DNA from 4 places in the Paenibacillus sp. y28 genome. Region 1 is predicted to be linked to each of the others. Evidence: predicted binding sites of a transcription regulator. Region 1 holds the regulator's gene; each other region holds the start of a gene.
The links. The regulator Rex, encoded in region 1, represses fermentation and respiration genes when NADH is low (regulators of the CRP and FNR family bind a similar motif). The targets are predictions, from matches to a motif close to TTGTGAAATATTTCACAA.
Positions count from the first base shown of each region.

Region 2: the regulator Rex is predicted to act here: its motif matches at 1,393-1,410, upstream of WBG83_RS04860 (hemerythrin domain-containing protein).
Region 3: the regulator Rex is predicted to act here: its motif matches at 1,843-1,860, upstream of WBG83_RS00445 (cytochrome ubiquinol oxidase subunit I).
Region 4: the regulator Rex is predicted to act here: its motif matches at 1,173-1,190, upstream of nadA (quinolinate synthase NadA).

Region 1 covers NZ_JBBBNV010000001.1:504,042-507,670, reverse strand. Annotated here, with positions in the region: gene dinG (ATP-dependent DNA helicase DinG) at 1-1,361, shown strand, start outside; gene WBG83_RS02215 (redox-sensing transcriptional repressor Rex) at 1,361-1,981, shown strand; gene WBG83_RS02210 (DUF47 domain-containing protein) at 2,044-2,664, opposite strand; gene WBG83_RS02205 (amidohydrolase) at 2,911-3,629, shown strand, end outside.
Region 2 covers NZ_JBBBNV010000003.1:63,332-66,960, forward strand. Annotated here, with positions in the region: gene WBG83_RS04855 (formate/nitrite transporter family protein) at 1-776, opposite strand, end outside; gene WBG83_RS04860 (hemerythrin domain-containing protein) at 796-1,314, opposite strand; gene WBG83_RS04865 (tagaturonate reductase) at 1,560-3,035, shown strand; gene WBG83_RS04870 (UxaA family hydrolase) at 3,058-3,629, shown strand, end outside.
Region 3 covers NZ_JBBBNV010000001.1:110,110-113,738, reverse strand. Annotated here, with positions in the region: gene cydB (cytochrome d ubiquinol oxidase subunit II) at 1-357, opposite strand, end outside; gene WBG83_RS00445 (cytochrome ubiquinol oxidase subunit I) at 344-1,753, opposite strand; gene WBG83_RS00440 (cytochrome c class I) at 2,116-3,138, opposite strand; gene WBG83_RS00435 (c-type cytochrome) at 3,135-3,629, opposite strand, start outside.
Region 4 covers NZ_JBBBNV010000027.1:13,908-17,536, reverse strand. Annotated here, with positions in the region: gene ftsH (ATP-dependent zinc metalloprotease FtsH) at 1-1,013, shown strand, start outside; gene nadA (quinolinate synthase NadA) at 1,214-2,152, shown strand; gene nadB (L-aspartate oxidase) at 2,191-3,629, shown strand, end outside.

The DNA of each region.
Region 1 (3,629 bases):
ATAAGGACAGCAAGACCGGACTTCTGCCGCAGCTGCGCATCCGCTTGATGAAGGAAAACGGGACGGAGAAGCTGGAAGCCTGGCTTGCGGAGCTGGACCGCCTGAGTGAGCTGACCATTAAAATTAAGGAGCAATGGGATCAGCTGACCGAGCAGCTGTTCACAGAGCTGAAGCCGCAAATGGACGGACTAGGGGAAAACAATCAGCTTGTCCAGCGGATGAAAAAAGAGCTGCTTCCTGAAAAATGGGACGATCTGCTTATTATGGAAGATAATATATATATGGATTTAAATACGCTCCTGAAGCAGCTGGACCGTCTGACCGGCGAATGGAAGGAAAATCAGGAGGAGCTGTCGCTGCAAAGCCTTGTTACGGATGTTTCCGGCGTATGTAAAGATTTGCAGCGGACCCGGGATAACCTGCGGTTTTTCATGAAAATGAATGACAATAATTACGTCTACTGGCTGGAAGCAAGCCCGTTTCTGAAAAGCCGCTCGATTCATCTCAACTGTGCGCCTGTGGATGTCAGCAAGCTTCTGGGTGAATATATATTCGAGCCAAAAGACAGCGTCATCATGACATCGGCGACGCTGTCGGTCGATAAATCGTTCGCTTACAGCTGCGAGCAGCTTGGCCTCGATGCCGCTCACGCCTCAGGAAAGCTGAAAACCGTCCAGCTGCTGTCTCCGTTTAATTACCGGGAGCAGGCGTTGGTTATCGTTCCGCGTGATTTTCCGAGTGTGCGGGGCACTGTGGCGGATCAGCATTTCCTGAATGCGCTGGTAGGCTCTTTAAAGGACATTGCAGTTGAGATGCAGGGCCGGATGCTGGTGCTGTTCACCTCGAACCGGATGCTGAAGCAGGTGCACGCCCCGCTGAAGGAGCAGCTGAGCGAGCACAATATTAGCGTGCTGGGGCAGGGGGTGGATTCCGGAAACCGGACCAAGCTGACCAAGCTGTTCCAGAATCAGCCGCGTGCCGTGCTGCTCGGAACCAGCAGCTTCTGGGAAGGAGTCGACATTCCCGGGGAAGCGCTTAGTGTGCTTGCTATCGTGAGACTGCCTTTTCAGCCGCCGACACACCCACTGGTTGAAGCCAAGTGCGAACGAATAAAACAATCCGGCGGGAATCCCTTTATGCGGTATTCGGTCCCGCAAGCGGTTATCCGCTTCAAGCAGGGCTTTGGCCGTCTGGTCCGGAAGGAAAAGGACAAAGGGATTGTCATCCTCTACGATACCCGGGTTATCGAGTCATCATACGGCAAATATTTCTTGTATTCACTGCCTAAGCCCAAGATTGAGCATATGCCGACCGGTCAGCTTGTTGGGCGTATCAAAGAATGGATGGGGGAAACCGTCTGATGAAAACGCCGAAAATTTCCGAAGCCGTCGTAAGGCGGCTGCCGGTATATCTCCGGTTTTTGAATGAATTGCAAAAAAATGATATCCATACCGTGTCATCGCAGGATTTAGGCCAGCGCCTTGATTTGAATCCGGCTCAAATCCGTAAGGATTTGGCGTATTTCGGGGAGTTCGGCAAAAAAGGAATCGGCTATGACGTATCGTATCTGATTGAAAAAATAAGCCAGATCCTGAAGCTTGACCGCACTGTCCATGTCGCTTTGGTCGGAGCGGGCAATCTGGGCCGGGCGCTGTGCAATTACAACGTCTATTCTCAAGACCGGATGCAGATCGTGGCCGTTTTTGACGCGGTTCCGGAGAAAATCGGTGAAATGATTAGCCATTTGAGGGTTCAGCCGATGCAGGAGCTGCAGGAAACCATCAAGCGCCAAGAGGTTCGAATCGGCATCATTACGGTTCCTGCGGTGGAAGCGCAAAATGTGGCTAATCAATTTGTGGAGGCCGGTGTAGAGGCGATTTTGAATTTCGCGCCGGCGGTCATTAAGGTGCCGGAGCATGTTCGGGTTCAGTACACAGACCTGACAACAGAGCTGCAAAGCTTGGCTTATTACCTGGATTGAGTATGCCAGACATAAAAAAAGACCAGCTGCCGTAGGCTTGCCGATCATGGGTGTGATGCATATTAGGAGTAACGGAGCACGACGCTTTCGAGAATGTTCGCTACGTCCTCGCAGGCGTCCGTCGTTTCCTCCAGGCGCTCATACAATTCCTTCAGCTTGAAGTCCTCATAGGGATCGCGCGGAGTGGTGAAAATTTCGCGGATGCCTTCACGCATCAAAGCATCAGCGTCATTCTCCAGGCTGTTGATAATGACGGTATGCTCTTGAAGCTGGATGTACTTCTTCTTCGAAAGCAGCTTGAAGGCTTCCAGCATATGCTCGCAGGATTTGACGATGACTTCGGAGAAATCACGCATGTATTGATTTGTAAAATCGATGTTCAGGTAGTCGAAGCGAGCAATGGTCGCTTCAATGCCGTCCATGACGTCATCCACCTTGGCGGCGAGCTCCATAATGTCCTCCCGGTCCAGCGGCGTAATGAATACTTTATTCAAGCCCTTCATAATCGCGTGCGTAATGGAGTCGCCTTTGTGTTCCAGCTCCTTCAGCGCTGCATAGTAGGTGGCAGGCGGCTTGTCGCCCATCATTGCGCTTCGGAACATCTGCGACGCTTTAAGCGCGTTTTCTGCGGATTGAATGAGCAGATTGAAAAAATCGATGTCTCCTTTTTTGTTAAACAGCATCGTTAAGAAACCCCTTTCGTACCAGTCCGGCTGTTAGCTTACATAAGCAACCAAGGATAAAAATAGCATATCCGCGATTAGCTTGGCAATCAAAAATTTACAAAATCTTAACCTAGTTTGCCCTGAAAAGAGTTGTTTATTGTGAAGCTGTGCTGATTTTCGTATACTATATTGAAGAAAGCGAGGGTAAATGTGGTGACGACTTTATTGACAAAAACACTAATTGAGAACGCGCTGGTGCTGACTATGGATGAGCAGAACCCATTTTTGCGCGGCGTTATCGTTTTAGACGGGAACCGGATTGACTTTGTCGGGGAGCAGGCTCCCGAGCCGAGAGAAGCGTACAAGGAAATTATTTCAGGGAAGGGCAAGCTGTGGATGCCCGGCCTTGTCAATACGCACGGACATGCAGCGATGTCGCTGCTGCGGGGCTATGGGGATGATTTGGCGCTGAAGGTTTGGCTCGAAGAGAAAATGTGGCCGAACGAAGCGAAGTTTACAGGCGAGGATGTCAAATGGGGCACGCAGCTCTCGATTCTGGAAATGGTGAAGGGCGGAACGACGAGCTTCGTGGATATGTATGATCATATGGATCAGGTCGCCCAGGCTGTTGAATCAAGCGGCTTGCGCGCCTGCCTGACACGCGGTGTGATTGGCAATTGGTGCCCGGAGGAGGTTGCCCAGAACAAGCTTAAGGAAGCTGCGGAATTCGCCCGGAATTGGCATGGCGGGGCAGGCGGCCGTATTACGGCAATGATGTCTCCGCATGCGCCTTACACATGCTCTCCCGGCTATGTGGAGCAAATCGTGCAGGTGGCGCACGATCTGAATTTGCCGCTGCATACACACATGTCCGAAACACTCCAGGAGGTGCTGGCAAATGAGCAGGAATACGGGTTGCGTCCGGTTGCCCATCTGGAGAAGCATGGCTTGTTCTCGCGTCCGGCGCTTGTTGCTCACGCAGT
Region 2 (3,629 bases), on a different contig from region 1:
GCACCCGGCTTGGGCCGCATATACGCCAGATGGTACAAGCCCGCTACAAACAGCACGCCGCCGGCGCCGTTGCCCAGGAATACGGGAACAAAGTTGGCGGCATACTGCCCCCAAGTGGCATGCCCGGCAAAGATCGCGGCGGGAATCAGGAACATATTCGCCACAATGTGCTGGAAGCCGAGGGCTACAAACGCCATCGTCGGAAACCAAATGGCAAGCAGCTGACCGGCGCCGTCCTTGGCCCCATAGCTCATCCACACCGCCAAGGAGACGAGAAGATTGCAGCCGATGCCCGAAATGAAGGCCTGCAGGAACGGCTCCTCCAGCTTGGCATGCGTCAGGGCAAGCGTCTGGGCCAAATAAGGCCCGTGCTCTGTCATGCCGCCGAGATGGCCGAATACATAAGCGACGAGGATGGCTCCGGCAAAATTGCTTAAAGTAATCGCCGTCCAATTCGCCGCCCACTGCCGGCCGCTCACTTGTCCGGCGAAGCCGGCAAACGGCACCGCCATCATATTCCCCGTAAGCAGCTCCCCGCCCGCCACCAGACAAAGAATGAGCCCGATAGGGAAAACGGCGGCCCCGATGAAGAACCGGAAGCCCTCCCAGGAAGGCGGCATGCCCGCGCTGACACGAATAGCCAGAAGAAAGCCAAGCGAGATATACACCCCTGCGGCGAAGCCGAGAAGGAGCTGCGTACGGAGCGGCAGCCAAGCCTTGCGGCACCCGGCCTGAACCGTATGGAGTGCAATTTGGTCCGGTTTTGCGAACCCCATAGAAGCACCTCTCCCCCCGTTAAAATCCGAAGCCGTTCGAACGGTCGGCCAGCGCCGCGATAATTTCTTCCTCCTGGGCAAAATGCTGTCTCATCACGGCGGTCATTTGCAGCAGATACGAAGCAAGCTCCTGGGCCTCGGGACGGCTGACGGGCCTCGTAATCCGTTCCACCGGCTCAAAGTAAGCGTCGAAAAACTGCTCAGCCAGCTCATGCTCTTGCTTCATTAATGTAAACTGGGCCAGCTCCTCATCAAAATACCACGAGATCAGAGGAAACAGCTGCGCCTCCTCCCATTTCAGGTGCTGATCCAAATCCGTCCGGAAGGCCGCGGCCCTTTGCTTCAAGTCGCGCAGCGCTCCCGCCCAGTTCACGACCTTCTCGTCAAGGCCGACGGCCTGAGCCCGGACATGAAGCTCCTCGAGGCGCTCCTTCAGAAGCATATGCTCCTCCTCAAGCCGCTGAACCCATTCATTCAGCTGGTACAATGGATACACAACAGGCGTATACAAGGGGTGATAAGTGGCAGGCTGTCTCATGATTTATCCCTCCGTGAATGAGTAAAATTCAAACGTTGTTGTTGATACCCACAGTATATCGCGATAAAACCTGTAAGTATGTGAAATTAATCACATGACAAAAGCTGTTTTCTTCATCGTCTCATATTCCTTCAGCTTTGTGACTAATCTCACATGCGCTGGCAATGAATCATGCAACAATAGGAATTGTCAAAGGTTCTTGGAAGTTCCTGTATGTCTAATCAGCATAGAAACGGAGGATGCACATGATGATCATGAAACAAAAGCCGGGCGCCAAGCATCCGGAACGGGTATTACAGTTCGGAGAAGGGAATTTCTTGCGGGGGTTTGTGGATTGGATGATTCACCGCATGAATCAGCAGGGCCTGTATGACGGCCAGGCTGTAGTTATTCAGCCGATTGCCGAGGGCCTGTCCGATCAAATCAATGCGCAGAGCGGAATGTACACCCTGCTGCTGCGGGGGATGCTGCAGGGCAAAATGGTGGATGAAGCCGATTTGATTACTTCCATCCGCCGTGCCATCAATCCATATCACGATTATAAAGCGTTTCTTCACTGCGCATTAAACCCGGACCTGCGCATTATTGTATCCAATACCACGGAATCGGGCATTGCCTATGATCCCAAAAATCAATACTATGATGCGCCTCCTGCTTCGTTTCCGGGCAAGCTGACCGTATTTCTCCATAAACGCTTCAAGGCTTTTCAGGGAGACCCTGCCAAAGCATTCATTATTCTTCCCTGCGAGCTCATCGAACGCAACGGGGAACAGCTGAAGCAAATCATTGTCCGCTATGCCAACCAGTGGGGGCTTGGCGAGGATTTCATTGCATGGCTGGATCATAACCATTTCCTGAACACGCTCGTCGATCGTATTGTGACCGGCTACCCCAAAGAGGAGATGAAGCAGCTGACCGCCCGTTTCGGGTATGTCGACCATTTGTTTAATACCGCGGAGCCGTTCCATCTCTGGGTCATTGAAGGCGACACCCGGCTTGCCGAGGAATTCCCGTTGACCCAGGCCGGACTGAATGTCATCTGGACCGATAACATGACCCCTTACCGGACCCGCAAAGTGCGGATACTGAACGGCGCGCATACGATGACAGTGCTTGCAGCTTACCTGGCAGGCAAAGACACCGTCAAGGAATGCATGGATGATAAATGCATCTCGGCCTTTATGAATAAAGGGCTATTCGAGGAAATTATCCCGACGCTGGATCTGCCGAGAGACGAGCTGGAGTCCTATGCGAATGCGGTTATTGAACGCTTTGCCAATCCGTTCATTCATCATCATCTGCTCAGCATTGCGTTAAACTCGGTCTCGAAATTCAAAACACGGGTTCTGCCCTCCCTGCTGGAATACAAGCAGCGGACCGGCAATCTCCCGCCGATCCTCTGCTTCTCGCTGGCGGCACTCATTTTATTTTATCGTGAAGCCCGGTTTGAGAATGGAGTTCATTACGGAGAACGAAACGGCGGCAGCTATAAAATTCAGGATGATGCGCCGCATCTGGAACGGTTTCGGGAAATTTGGTCGGACTGCGACAACAGTCCTGCCGCATTGCGCCGCGTTGCGAAGCAAGTCCTGGCTCATGAGCCGTTCTGGGGAGTCGATCTGGATGCGACCGAGGGCTTGTCCGAACGGATTGCAGACGCGCTGGCACTTATGCTGGCGGAAGGTATAACGGAAGCAATGAAGCAGACGATTCGGGAATAATTTCGAAAGGACGTGCGGCTGGATGACTATCCCGAAGCAATATACGCTTATTCATGAATCCGACGACGTTGCCGTTGCCCTGGCACCGCTGAAGTCGGGAGATACGATCACGCTTCCTGCCGGGACGGTGCTTGCCGTCCGGGAGGACATCGACAAGGGGCACAAAATCGCGCTAAGATCCCGTGAGCCCGGAGACATGATATGCAAGTATGGCTTTCCCATTGGCCATGCCTCCTCCCGGATTGAAGCCGGTGAATGGGTGCATACCCACAATATGCGAACCAATCTGGATGGCGTGCTGGAGTATCAGTACACGCCGGAAGCTGCCGGGAAGCTGCCGACGGCTGCTCCCGGCTCCCCGGGCTGTCCCGAATTTATGGGCTACGTGCGCGAGAACGGGGACGTCGGCATACGCAATGAAATCTGGATCGTAAACACAGTCGGCTGCGTCAATAAGACGGCCGAGCTGCTGGCCCGGGAAGCCAATCAGACGTATGCCGGTTTAACGGACGGCATCTTCACCTTCTCCCATCCGTACGGCTGTTCACAGCTGGGGGATGACCATTTGTATACGCAGCGGATTTTGGCCGGTCT
Region 3 (3,629 bases), 390 kb from region 1:
AATAGCGGCATCCCACGTTTTTTTCCACAGCGGTCCGTCAGCCTTGCCCCGAAACTCAAAGGCAACCCCGCGACCGATCAGAGCCAGCAGAATGAAGGTAAGCAGCACATAGTACCCGCTGAACAGGGTTGCATACCAATGCGGGAACGCCGCAAAAATCGCTCCGGCAGCTGTAATAAGCCATACCTCGTTGGCATCCCAGAACGGTCCGATCGTATTGATTAGCACCCGCTTTTGTATATCGCCGCTTGGCAAAATACGTGTGGCCATACCAACGCCAAAATCGAACCCCTCCAGGAAAAAAAATCCGCTAAAGAGCACTGCGATTAGCACAAACCAAAGCTCATTTAAGGACATTTTGTCCACCTCCCTGTTGATCAAACGGATCCTGCAGCCGCTCCTCATGGTGTGCTGAGGCCAAAGGATCTTTTCGGGCTGTACGAACGAACAAATAAATCATGACACAAAGCAAAATGAAATACACCGCACTAAACGAGATCAAGGAAAACAACACCTGCCCTGCGGATACACTTGGAGAAACCGAATCTTCAATACGCAGCAGTCCGAACACGGTCCATGGCTGTCGTCCGACCTCCGTCATAATCCAGCCGGACGTACTGCCGATGAAGGGCAAGGAGATTGCTGCCAGCATGAGCCGCATATACAGCTTATTTGCCGCTTCCAGCTTTTTTCGAAGTGCGAGATATACACCGTAGAGGCTGAGCAGAATCATGACACTTCCGCTGGCGACCATGATACGGAAGCTCCAAAAGGTTGTCCGCACCGGCGGAATGTAGCTGCCTTCGCCATAGGTTTGCTCATATTCGGCCTGCAGCTCCTTCATCCCCGGCACCGATCCGGAGAATTGGCTGTACGACAGGAAGCTGAGCAAATACGGAACCTTGATCTCGAAGCCGTTCACTTGCTCGTCCGGATGTATAGAGGCGTAGATCGTCCATGGCGCAGGATCCTCACTTCGTTCCCACAGCCCCTCACTGGCCGCCATCTTCATTGGCTGGGTCTCGACTAAATACTGCGCTTGACCGTGCCCAAACTGGGCGATGCCTGCGGAGGAGATCAGGGCCACAATGATCGCTATTTTGAACGATGGAACAAAAAAAGGGACTGCCTGCTTCTTCAGCAGCTTCCATGCGCTGATCCCGGCAACCAGGAACGCCCCCGTAGCAAAGGCGGCAAAGATGGTGTGCGGGAATTCCCACAGCAGCTGGCCATTCGTAAGCAGTGCCAGCACATCAGTCATCTCAGCACGGCCGTTGTGAATCGCATAGCCGACAGGACGCTGCATAAACGAATTGGCAGCCAGAATCCAGAGCGCGGATAACATCGTCCCGATTGAGACCAGCCACATGCAAGCCAGATGCACTCCCTTGGACAAGCGATCCCATCCGAACACCCAGAGACCGATAAACGTCGATTCTAGAAAAAAAGCGAGCAGCGCCTCTATGGCCAGCGGCGTGCCGAACACATCACCGACAAACCGGGAGAAGCTGGACCAGTTCATGCCGAATTGAAATTCCTGCAAAATCCCGGTAACAACACCTACGGCGAAGTTAATAAGCAGGAACTGGCCCCAAAACTGTGCCATCTGCTTATACAGCTCGTTTTTCTTCACCACATACATTGTTTCCATCACCGCAATCAACAGAGACAGCCCAATGGAAATCGGAACAAAAATAAAATGAAAAATGGTTGTTGAAGCAAACTGAAGACGCGCCAAATCTACGACATCCATATCGATCCCTTCCTTCTGAACAATTTGGACTTATCAGGAAAGCCAAGCGGCGGTGAATGTGAATAAATTGTGAAATTAATCACATGTATTTGTGAAAAAAATCACATTCCTTCTGATTATATGCCGCTTTTCCCCCGGATTCCTGTCAAACGACGACAAAGGCACTGGCCTCTGAATTGCCGCCTTGCTGTTATTATACAAAACAAATCCGCAAATCCTATGGCCCTAAAGGGTCGGTATCGTGACTGAATCGTGACGCCCCCATGACAATGATGTGACCGGAGTCAATTGACAGAGCGGACTCCTGCGTCTGACGCAGAGTCCGCTCTGTATTTTCCGTTATGCCATGTTTCTTGTTCCGTTTAAGACTTTATCGTCCGCGGTGTTTCCTGAATATACGGCTGCAAGTATAGCTCGCGGACTTCGTGGCGAATCCAGCTCATCAGCGACAGCACGATAAGCAGGAGCGTCACCGACCGGACGAACAACGCCCGGCTATCCTGCCGCACCAGCCGGATTAACATCACGCACAGCACAATCGCGAGCACAATGGCCACACACAAAAGCCCGGTATGAAACAGCGATCCGCCCATGAACGCCTGTCGGATCCGACTGTCCATGGAAAGCAGCAGCAGCGGCCCGGCTACCAGCTGCATGACGGTAAATAAGGCAGCCAGTTTTTTCCCGTACTGCTTCGCTTCTGCTGTGACTGGGCTAGGCTCCCGGCGTTCTGCCCGATTCCCCCACCAATAAATGAACATCCCAAGCATGGTGAAGCTAGCCGCCATGAAATGCAGATAGCGCTGCCAGATGGTCGGATAAGCGAACAGGGAGCCGAAAAATCCCCGGTCAGGCTCCCACAAATCCGGCTGCAGCATCGATGCTACGTTAGTAATAAACAACAGCGGCACAAACAGGAGGATGAGCGATCCAAGAATTCCGAAGCTTACATGCAAGCCTTTGCGATGTTTCCATCGCTGCCATGTGAACTTGTACACGTAGAGTGACAAAAAGGCGATAATCAGCAGCGGAATGAGCGCCATCCACATTTTACCGATCAGAATGGTCGAAGGATAAAAAAACTGTGTATAAATCGTACTGATGATAAGCAGCGGTGCTATACCAAGCACGACCGCAATGCTTTTGACAATCGATACCTGTGTTGCCAGACGAAAGGCCAGCGAATCCAGTACAGCGTTGTTCTTACGGATGCCCTGTATTTCGTTAAACACAGCAGAAACTGATCCGGCCACCAAAATATTAACGAAAATAATATGCAGGATAAAGCCCACTACGATGAGGACTTCAAAAAAAGGCAGACTCCCCGGAATCGCCAGACCCAGATCGTTTGGAACCGGGGATTCCGCTCTAAGCCACAGATTCATTGAGCCCCGCTCCTTTCATTTACGATTTGATGAATATAGGCAGCCAGAGCCTTCACTTCTTCTTCCGTTCCGACAAACGGCGGCATCACATTGCGGACATTGTGCATCTGCGGGATGAAGGACGCAATCCCCTCCTCCGTCCAGCCCTCCACTCGTTTCGCCATCGCCCGGCTGCGGCGCGGACCGTCAATCGTGTGACAGGCGATGCACTGCATGCGAAACAGCTCTTCTCCCGCCTGAAGCTTGTTCTCCTCAGTGACCTGCTTCACAGATGAAAATTTCGCTTGCGGCAGCGCGCCCTTTTCGTTCAGGAGCGGTACGTCGCTTTTGACGACTCCGTTGGCGTACATATAGTTGTAAATGACGTAGGGCTTGCGGATGTTCTCACGGATAATCTCGAACTCCGTAATGAGCAGCAGGGAGAATAGCATGGTAAACACCGTTAAAAAGGCGTGTCGCCGGACGCTCCCATCCAATAGCATCATGCCGAG
Region 4 (3,629 bases), on a different contig from region 1:
GTCCAGGCCGCTTTGACCGTCAAATTACGGTGGACCGCCCGGATGTCAAAGGCCGTGAGGCTGTATTGAAGGTACATGCCCGCAACAAGCCGTTGTCCAAGGACGTGAAGCTGGATGTAATCGCCCGGTATACGACAGGCTTTACAGGCGCAGATTTGGAAAATCTGTTGAACGAATCGGCCCTGATTGCCGCCCGCCGCAACCGGAAGGATATTTCGATGGCGGAAATCGAGGAAGGCTTTGATCGCGTTATCGTCGGTACGCAGAAAAAAGGCCGTGTCATCAGTGAGCGCGAGAAGAAAATGATCGCTTATCACGAAGCAGGACATACGATTATCGGATACCATGTGGAAGATGCCGATATGGTGCACAAAGTGACGATTATCCCGCGCGGCCGTGCCGGCGGATATGTCATGATGCTGCCGAAGGAAGGCGAAGACCGCATGATGGCGACCAAGAACGAGCTTCTTGACAAAATCACCGGCTTGCTAGGCGGTCGTGTCGCTGAGGAGCTGTTCATTGGTGAGTATGGCACCGGCGCTTACAGTGACTTCCAGAAGGCAACCGGAATTGCCCGCCGCATGGTGATGGAGTACGGGATGAGTAAGCTTGGCCCGATGCAGTTCGGCTCCACCCAAGGGCAAGTGTTCCTTGGCCGCGACATCGGTCATGAGCAAAACTACAGCGATGCCATCGCATATGAGATTGATCAGGAAATGCAGCGCATCATTACTGAATGCTATGAGCGTGCGAAAGAAACGCTTCAGAAGTATCAGGAACAGGTGCATCTCATTGCGAAGACGCTGCTGGAGAAGGAAACGCTCGAGAAGGAAGAAATTTCACAGCTTATCGAGAGCGGCCATTTGCAAGTGTCTGACCTGAATTTTGATAAGCCGCTTTCGGAAGGCGAGCCGACAATCAACATTCAGCCGCAAGCACAAGAAAATGACGCGAACAAGCTCGATTTTGACCGTGATAAAAAAAGCGAAAATGATCCAAAAGATGAATCGTAGTCTCCAATCCGGCATTCCACACGAATGCCGGATTTTTTATATCAGAATAAGCGGATAAGCACATTGACACCACTGACAGCATCGTGTAAATTAGTTGTAAACTGCAATAGTACGCAGGGGAGCGTCGGGTCATACTAAATGATGTACGGACGCGAAACTTAGTGAAGAAGTTCACGTACTTCCCCAAGGAGGAATGCGAAGTGGAAGCTTTAGCGCTTGAGCGCAAGGCGGAGCAGAATCGCGAGTTGAAAGAGCGTATCGCCCAGCTGAAGAAAGAAAGAAACGCCATTATTCTTGCCCATTATTATCAGCGGGATGAAATACAGGAGGTTGCCGATTTCCGTGGGGACTCGTTTTTGCTCGCTCAGAAGGCCGCGGAAACCGATGCCGAGGTTATTGTGTTTTGCGGTGTTCATTTTATGGGGGAAAGCGCTAAAATTTTGGCGCCGAACAAGACAGTTATCATTCCTGATGAACGGGCCGGCTGTCCAATGGCCGACATGGTCAATGTGGAAGGGCTGCGCGCCTTGAAACGGAAGCACCCAAACGCCAAGGTTGTCACCTACATTAACTCATCGGCCGAGATTAAAGCGGAGACGGATATTTGCTGTACGTCCGCGAATGCGGTGAAGGTTATCGAATCCGTGGATTCGGATGAAATCATTTGGGTGCCGGACAAAAATCTGGGTCATTATGTCCAGGAGAAAACCGGCAAGAAGCTGATTATTTGGGAAGGCTACTGCAACACCCACGATATGCTGACCGTTAAGGATGTCGAGGAAATGAAGGCCAAGCATCCGAACGCACAGTTTGTCGTTCATCCGGAATGCCGGCCTGAAGTTGTAGCGCTTGGAGATTTCGTAGGTAGCACGACTGCCATTATCAAATATTGCAAGGAATCCGATTGCCAGGAATTTATCGTTGGCACAGAGGACGGAACCGGGTTTCAGCTGCGTAAGGACAGCCCGGACAAGACGTTCCATTTCGCCAGCAAATTCCTTGTTTGCCCGAACATGAAGGTGAACAATTTGAAAAAAGTAGTGCGGTGCCTGGAGACGATGCAGCCGCAAATCTACGTTCCGCCACATATTGCGGATCAAGCCCGATTATCCTTAGAGCGCATGCTGCAGGTTAAGTAGCATGCGCTACTCTCTTGTTTGAGGCAGGTGGCTTCTTCGTGGTACCTCGTTACTTAGTGGATTTTGATCTGGACCAGCTGGTACAAGTGGATACAGATGTGGTGGTGATTGGCGCCGGAATCGCAGGATTGTTTACAGCTATCAAGGCGAGCCAAACGCAAAACGTCATTCTGATTACCAAAAAATCCGTCATGGATAGCAATACCCGGTATGCCCAAGGGGGAATCGCCGCCGTCATTTCCGACGAGGATTCACCGGAATTTCATTTACAGGATACCTTGATGGCCGGGGCCGGCTTGTGCTCTACCGATGCCGTCGAGGTATTAGTGCATGAAGGGCCTCATGGAGTAAATGACCTGATAAAGCTTGGCACGCAGTTTGATGTGGAGAACGGCGAATTCGCGTTGACAAAGGAAGGGGCACACAGCCAGCGGCGTATTCTTCATGCCAATGGAGATGCGACAGGCTTCGAAATCGTTCGGGCATTATCCGAGCAAGCGGTTCAAAATCCACGAATCGATGTATGGGATGACCACTTTGTTATCGATGTGGTGAGCGAGGATGGAGAATGTGTAGGGGTTCTCGTCCAGAAGCCGGCGGGGCAGCGGATATTCGTACGGGCGAGCGCCACGGTGCTTTGCAGCGGCGGCGCAGGTCAATTATACCGGTATACCACGAATCCGGAAGTAGCCACGGCGGACGGGATTGCGATTGCTTACCGGGCCGGAGCCTTGGTGCGCGATGTCGAATTTGTTCAGTTTCACCCAACTGCATTATGCTATCCGGGGGCGCCCCGCTTTTTAATCTCGGAGGCCCTGCGCGGTGAAGGCGCTGTCTTGCGAAACATTGCAGGGGAGCGCTTCATGGATCGCTATGACCCGCTTATGGAACTCGCTCCGCGGGATATTGTTGCCAGGGCTATTGTAAGCGAGATGGAAGCTACCAAATCGACTTTTGTTTATATTGATATTACACACGAGCCTGCGGAAGTCATTCAGCATCGGTTCCCGACCATATATGAAACCTGCATGAAATATGGATTGGATTTAACAACGGATTGGATACCGGTTGCCCCGGCCTGCCATTATATGATGGGCGGGGTCAAGACCGACTTGAATGGACAAACTTCTGTTAAACGCTTGTATGCCTGCGGCGAAGTTTCGTCTACAGGCGTACATGGGGCGAATCGTCTGGCAAGCAACTCCTTGTCGGAAGCGATTGTATTTGGACGTCGTATCATTGAAAGTATTAACCAGCTGCCCCCGCTGACTCATCGTCCGGTTATTGCTGTCAAGCAGGAACGGGTAGAGACGTTAACGCAGCCGATTGTAGAGAAACGGCTTAAGCTTCAAAAAATCATGCTCCGTTATGCCGGCTTGGTCCGTTCTGCAGAAGGGCTGCAAAAGGGCCATGAAGAGTTGAAACGGCAGCATACAATTTATGATGCGGTGTTGACGAAAAAGGAAGAATTCGAATT